2 linked regions of the Aquabacterium sp. OR-4 genome follow. The protein of the gene in region 2 binds, or shares a complex with, the protein of the main gene of each other region. Links are inferred from orthologs where the notes say so. Each region holds a gene or a part of one and is shown on either strand. Other genes may lie near its edges.

Region 1 (3,294 bases), 350 kb from region 2 along the record:
GCGGTGGCCACCGTGGTGCCGGCCGGCATGGCCGCGGCCACGCGGGCCAGCGCGGCGGCGTCGCGGTCGATCACGGTGACGGTGTAGTCGCCGCTGGTGGCCAGCAGGCGGGCGATGGTCTGGCCGATGTGGCCGGCGCCGAGCAGGGCGATGTGCATGGAAGGCTCCTGGAGACGGTGGCAGGGGGGGCGGGCCGCATGGCCGATGGCCTGGAGTCTGATCTGGCGCCCGGGCGATTGAAAGCGGCAATTCGTCAGAACGATTACTGATTCGGACGATTCGTCGATACAGTTCGCCACAATGATTCAAGACGACACCGATCGCGCGCTGATCGCACGGCTGCAGGCCAATGCCCGCACACCCACCGCCGACCTGGCGCGCCAGCTGGGCATTGCCCGCACCACGGTGGTGGCGCGGCTGCAGCGGCTGGAGCGCAGCGGCGTGATCGTGGGCTACACGGTGCGCCTGGGCCAGGGCGACGAGCGCCCGCGCGTGATGGCCCAGGTGGGCATCTCGGTGGAGCCCAAGCGCTCGCGCGAGGTGGTGCTGCGCCTGCAGGCCATCCCCGAGCTGACCCAGCTGTACACGGTGAGCGGCGAGAGCGATCTGCTGGCCGTGCTGCGCGCCGACAGCACGGCGCGGCTGGACGCGCTGCTCGACGAGATCGGCGAGACCGACGGCGTGCGCAAGACCACCACCTCGGTGGTGCTGGCGGTGCGCGTCGACCGCGGTTGACCGCAGACCTGCCATGCCCCTGCCCTGCTTCGAGACCCTGAGCACCCCGCGCCTGCAACTGTCGCCGGTGGCCGAGGCCCACCTGGACGACCTGCTGCGCATGAACGGCGACGACGCGGTGACGCAGTACCTGCCCTACGCCACCTGGGCCACACGCGCCGATGGCGAGGCCTGGCTGGCGCGCATGCAGGCGCTGCAGGCCACCGGCGGTGCCCAGCAGCGGGTGCTGCAGCGCCGCGCCGATGGCCGGGTGATCGGCAGCCTGCTGCTGTTCAAGCACGACGAAGGCAGCCGCCGCATCGAGCTGGGCTATGCGCTGGCGCGCGACTGCTGGGGCCAGGGCTGGATGCGCGAGGCCGTGCAGGCCGCCTGCGCCCATGCCTTCGGCGTGCTGCAGCTGCGCCGCATCGAGGCCGAGGTGAACCCCGACAACGCCGCCTCGTGCGCGCTGCTGGCGCGCCTGGGCTTCACGCTCGAAGGCCGGCTGCGCCAGCGCTGGACGGCCAAGGGCCGCAGCTACGACACGAACCTGTACGGCCTGCTGGACAGCGACGCGCGGCCGGCCGCCTGAGCGCGCGGCTCAGGCTTCCAGCGCCAGCCGCACGCGCACCGCCGCACGCCCGCGCGGCGCCGGCGGGGCGGCCACGGCCTGCACCAGCATCAGCGCCAGGCGCTTGAGCGCATCCCAGGGCTCGAGCGGCCATTGCGGGTGCTTCAAGCCCTTGACGATGCCGTCGCAGGTGCTGGCGGCCTCCACCAGGTGGGCCAGCTGGTGCTCGGCCAGCAGCGGCAGCACGCGCTCGAACAGGCGCTCCTTGTTGCCCCACACGCGGTTCTCGCGCAGCGCCATCGGCAGCGGCTTGCCGTGGGCCATGGCGTCCTTCACGCGCTTGAGTGCGCGGATGTCCTCGGCCAGGGTCCAGTGCACCAGCACCGTGGCTTCGCCCTCGGCGCGCAGGCCGTCCACCATGCGCAGCACGCGGGCCGTCTGGCCGGCCAGCACCGCCTCGCTGAGCTTGAACACGTCGTAGCGCGCCACGTTCAGCACCGCGGCTTCCACCTGCTCGTAGGCCAGCTCGCCGGCCGGGTACAGCAGCGCCAGCTTCTGCAGCTCTTGGTGCGCGGCGAGCAGGTTGCCTTCCACGCGATCGGCAAAAAAGGCCAGGGTCTGCACGCCCACATCGCCTTCGGCCACGCGCTGGCCCTGGCGCGCCAGGCGCTGGGCGATCCACTGCGGCAGCGCGCGGCGTTCAACCGGATCGACGCGCACGCTCACGCCCGCGGCGTCCAGCGCGATGAACCAGGCCGACTGCTGCTGCTGGCGGTCGAGCCGGGGCAGGTGCACGATGGTCAGCACGTCGTCGCCCACCGCGGCGCAGTAGCGCTGCAGGGCCTCGGAGCCGTCCTTGCCCGGCTTGCCGCCGGGTATGCGCAGCTCGATCAGCTGGCGCTCGGCAAACAGGCTCATGGCCTGGGCCGCGCCGAGCACGCCCGACCAGTCGAAGTGCGCGCCGCTCACGGTGAACACCTTGCGTTCGCTGTAGCCGGCCGCACGGGCGGCGTTGCGCACCGCGTCGCCGGCTTCCTGGGCGAGCAGCGGCTCGTCGCCGTGCACGGTGTAGACCGGCTTCAGGCCGCGGGCGAGGTGGGCGTCGAGCTGATCGCTGCGCAGTTGCATCTTGGGCGTGGATTGTGGCGCGGCTTTGGCCGGTCAAGGGTCGCTGCCACGGGCGCCGTCAGCGTGCCGGGCTCACCCGGGCCAGGCGGCGCAGCACCTGCAGCACGATGTCGGTCTGCATCGCGGCGTAAAGCTCGCCTTCTTCCTGCTCCTTGGCCAGGGCCGAGGTCTCGCTGTAGCTCATGTCGCGGCTGAGCATCAGCTCGGTGTCGGGGATCAGTTCGCGGCCGCCCGGCGTCTCGGCGCGAAACACCAGGCGCACGCGCAGCGTCAGCTCGCGCACCTGGCCGGCCGCGGTGGACGCGGCCACCACCTTCTGGCGCCGGTCTTCCAGCACGCGCAGCACCACCTCGGCCTGGGCCGGCGCCGGCAGCACCTGCACCTGGCCGCTCAGGCGGCGCTGCAGCTCCTCGCCCAGCGGCGAATCGGCAGCCAGGCCCAGCAGCGCAATGCGTGCAAAGGGCAGCGGCGGCTCGCTGCGCAGCGCAAAGCCGCAGCCGCCCAGCGCGCCGGCGGCGGCCGCCGCCAAGGCGACGGCACCCAGCTGCCGGCGGCGGAGCATCATCGCCACGCCGCTCACACCACCACGTTGACCAGGCGACCCGGCACCACGATCACCTTCTTGGCCGCCTTGCCTTCGCTGAACTTGGCGAACTCGGCCGAGGCCAGCGCGGCCGCCTCGATGGCGGCCTTGTCGGCAGCGGCCGGCACCGTCACGGCGCCGCGGGTCTTGCCGTTGATCTGCAGCACCAGCTCGACCTCGTCCTGCACCAGGGCCGATTCGTCCACCGCGGGCCAGGGCGCATCCAGCAGCCCGCCGATGGCCGCGGCATAGCCCAGTTCGACCCACAGGCCGTGGCTGATGTGCGGGCAGGCCGGGT
Region 2 (3,599 bases):
GCAGCTTTTCGTAGCGCGCCTTCTCCACGTTCAGGATCTTGCCGCGCAGCGGCAGGATCGCCTGGAACTTGCGGTCGCGGCCCTGCTTGGCACTGCCGCCGGCGGAGTCACCCTCCACGATGTAGATCTCGCAGAGGCTGGGGTCCTTCTCCTGGCAATCGGCCAGCTTGCCGGGCAGGCCCAGGCCGTCCATCACGCCCTTGCGGCGGGTCATCTCGCGCGCCTTGCGTGCGGCCTCGCGGGCACGCGCGGCCTCGACGATCTTGCCGCAGATGATCTTGGCGTCGATCGGGTTCTCGAGCAGCCAGTCGGTGAGCAGCTTGCTCACGATCTCTTCGACCGGGCCGCGTACTTCAGACGATACGAGCTTGTCCTTGGTCTGGCTGCTGAACTTGGGCTCGGGCACCTTGACGCTCACCACGCAGGCCAGGCCTTCGCGCATGTCGTCACCGGCGATCTCGACCTTGGCCTTCTTGGCCAGTTCGTTGTCGTCGATGTACTTGTTGATCACCCGGGTCATCGCCGCACGCAGGCCGGTGAGGTGGGTGCCACCGTCGCGCTGCGGGATGTTGTTGGTGAAACACAGCACGTTCTCGCTGAAGCCGTCGTTCCACTGCATGGCCACCTCGACACCGATGTTGGTGTTCTGGTCGCTCATCTTGTCGCCCAGGGCGTGGAAGATGTTCGGGTGCAGGGTCTTCTTGCCCTGGTTGATGAACTCGACGAAACCCTTCACGCCGCCGGCGTAGGCAAAGTTGTCTTCCTTGGCGTTGCGCTCGTCGACCAGGCGGATCTTCACGCCGTTGTTCAGGAACGAGAGCTCGCGCAGGCGCTTGGCCAGGATGTCGTAGTGGAAGTCGTTGTTCTGCTGGAAGATCTCGGTGTCGGGCAGAAAGTGCACCTCGGTGCCGCGCTTCTCGGTCTCGCCCACGATCTTCAGCGGCCGCACTTCGGCGCCGTCGCGCATCTCGGTGGGCATGTCCTGCGGAATGCCGCGCGCAAACTCGATCTGGTGCACCTTGCCTTCGCGGCGCACGGTCAGGCGCAGCCAGCGGCTCAGGCCGTTGACGCAGCTCACGCCCACGCCGTGCAGGCCGCCCGAGACCTTGTAGCTGTTCTGGTTGAACTTGCCGCCGGCATGCAGCTCGGTCAGCGCGATCTCGGCCGCACTGCGCTTGGGCTCGTGCTTGTCGTCCATCTTCACGCCGGTGGGGATGCCGCGGCCGTTGTCGACGACGCTGATGCTGTTGTCGCTGTGGATGGTGACGGTGATGTCGTCGCAGTGGCCGGCCAGCGCTTCGTCGATGGAGTTGTCGACCACCTCGAACACCAGGTGGTGCAGGCCGGTGCCGTCGCTGGTGTCGCCGATGTACATGCCCGGGCGCTTGCGCACGGCCTCCAGGCCTTCCAGGATCTGGATGCTGCCTTCGCCGTAGGCCGCCGAGGCTTCCGAGCCGGTGGAGGCCACCTGGCCCTGGGCCGAGGGCACCTCGCGCTGGGTCACGCCCTGGCTGTCAGCTTGCTTGCTCGGGTCCTGCGGGGCGGTGGGTTCGGTCATTGCTTTTCTTCAAGGCCGCGGAGCGGCCGCATTCAACGGTCTGGCTGGAACCCCCGCCTGGCGGGGGCAGGGGGTGCGCAAACGGATGGGCAGCATGCCCATGAGGTTCTGACTCCGTCAGATCCTCATCGGCATCACGACGTACTTGAAACCCGGCTGCTCGGGCACGGTGATCAGCGCGCTGCTGTTGCCGTCCTGCAGCTCGACCTTCACCATGTCGGCGCCGATGTTGCCCAGGGCGTCCATCAGGTACGTGACGTTGAAACCGACCTCGATGGCGTCGCCACCGTAGTCGATCTCGAGCTCTTCCTTGGCCTCTTCCTGCTCGGCATTGCTGCTGGCAATGCGCAGGGTACCGGGGTCGAAGTTCAGGCGCACGCCCTTGAACTTGTCGCTCGTCAGGATGGCCGCGCGCTGCAGGCTGGCCAGCAGCGGGGCACGGCCCAGCGTCACGCTGTTGCGGTGGTTCTTGGGCACCACGCGGTTGTAGTCGGGGAACTTGCCCTCGACCAGCTTGGTCACAAACTCGAGCCCCGAGAACGCGAACTTGGCCTGGTTGGCGGCAAAGCGCATCTCGATCACGGTGTCCTCGTCCTTGAGCAGGCGCTGCAGCTCGAGCACGGTCTTGCGCGGCAGGATCACCTCCTGCTTCGGGATCTCGGTCTCGAGCTCGGCCTGGGCCAGGCCCAGGCGGTGGCCGTCGGTGGCCACCAGCGTGAGCGTCTTGCCCTCGGCCACGAACAGGATGCCGTTGAGGTAGTAGCGGATGTCGTGCACCGCCATCGCGAAGTGCACCTGGTTGATCAAGGCCTTGAGCACCTTCTGCGGCACGCCGAACGCGGGGCCGAAATCGGCCGATTCGTTGACCAGCGGAAAGTCCTCGGCCGGCAGCGTCTGCAGCGTGAAGCGGCTCTTGCCGCCAGTGAGCGTGAGCTTGCTCTGGGCCGCGCTGAGCGCCACCACCTGGTCGCCAGGCAGCGAGCGCAGGATGTCGATCAGCTTGCGTGCCCCGACGGTGCACGACCACGGCCCCGTATCACCGCCCAGCGTGGCGTTGGTGCGCACCTGGATCTCGAGATCGCTGGTGGTGAACTCGATCGCGTCGGCGCTCTTGCGCATCAGCACATTGGCCAGGATGGGCAGCGTGTGCCGGCGCTCCACGATGCCGGCCACGGCCTGCAAGGCCTCGAGCAGTTCGTGTTGCGGCGCTTTCAAAACAATCATGTCTTCCTCTTTAAAGAACTGGTAGTTCTTAGTAGGGGGCCGGGCTGGCTGTGAACAAGGCTATTTTCACCTGACATTTCAACGCTTTACGGCCGGCCGAACCCTGTGGGCGCGAGGGCTGGAAGCATCGGGTTGGCCAACAACAACTCGATGGCGGCGCAAATCGATGTGGATAACAGCAGGCTTGTTCGAGTCTTGTTCACAGGTTTGTCATTTGACGGCAGTGCTACAGCCGGTGTATGCGCCTGGCGGCGCCCACAACGGGGTCGGCGGGGCGGCGGATCAGCCCTTGAGCGTCTGCTCCAGCACGTGCAGCTGCTGGTTCAGCTCGGTGTCCTTGGTGCGGTCGCCGCCGATCTTGCGCACCGCGTGCAGCACCGTGGTGTGGTCGCGGCCACCGAACAGCTCGCCGATCTCGGGCAGGCTCTTCTGGGTGAGTTCCTTGGCCAGGTACATGGCAATCTGGCGCGGCTTGGCAATCGAGGCCGGCCGCTTCTTGCTGTACATGTCGGCGACCTTGATCTTGTAGAAGTCGGCCACCGTCTTCTGGATGTTCTCCACGCTGATCTGGCGGTTCTGGATCGACAGCAGATCCTTCAGCGCCTCGCGTGCGAGGTTGATGTTGATGTCCTTGTGGCTGAAGCGGCTGTAGGCCAGCACCTTGCGCAGCGCACCTTCGAGCTCGCGCACGTTGGCGCGCACGTTCTTGGCCACGAAGAAGGCCACGTCCTCGGGCATCTCGGTGCCTTCGGCCAGCGCCTTGCGGATCAGGATGGCCACGCGCATCTCGAGCTCGGGCGGCTCGATGGCCACCGTC

The links. Proteins that work in one complex are often made in the same cells at the same time.
Region 1: the proteins of dnaN (region 2) and holA are in contact, whole or in part, in a cryo-EM structure (PDB 8GIZ), measured with the Escherichia coli proteins. The link is inferred for Aquabacterium sp. OR-4 from one-to-one orthologs.

Annotation. Positions count from the first base shown.
Region 1 is NZ_JAOCQD020000001.1:575,751-579,044, forward strand. What follows is about bases 365-3,294. They hold holA (DNA polymerase III subunit delta), read right to left. Parts: upstream 2,414-3,294; coding sequence 1,316-2,413; downstream 365-1,315. Other genes in these bases: N4G63_RS02295 (Lrp/AsnC family transcriptional regulator), read left to right, coding at 365-735; N4G63_RS02300 (GNAT family N-acetyltransferase), read left to right, coding at 749-1,306; N4G63_RS02310 (LPS-assembly lipoprotein LptE), read right to left, coding at 2,472-2,975; leuS (leucine--tRNA ligase), read right to left, coding at 2,990-3,294. In the rest of the region: N4G63_RS02290 (saccharopine dehydrogenase family protein), read right to left, coding at 1-158; more of N4G63_RS02295, read left to right, coding at 301-364. UniProt on the Escherichia coli protein: Part of the beta sliding clamp loading complex, which hydrolyzes ATP to load the beta clamp onto primed DNA to form the DNA replication pre-initiation complex.
Region 2 is NZ_JAOCQD020000001.1:230,106-233,704, forward strand. What follows is about bases 730-3,599. They hold dnaN (DNA polymerase III subunit beta), read right to left. Parts: upstream 2,783-3,599; coding sequence 1,676-2,782; downstream 730-1,675. Other genes in these bases: gyrB (DNA topoisomerase (ATP-hydrolyzing) subunit B), read right to left, coding at 730-1,558; dnaA (chromosomal replication initiator protein DnaA), read right to left, coding at 3,065-3,599. Also shown: more of gyrB, read right to left, coding at 1-729. UniProt on the Escherichia coli protein: Confers DNA tethering and processivity to DNA polymerases and other proteins. Acts as a clamp, forming a ring around DNA (a reaction catalyzed by the clamp-loading complex) which diffuses in an ATP-independent manner freely and bidirectionally along dsDNA.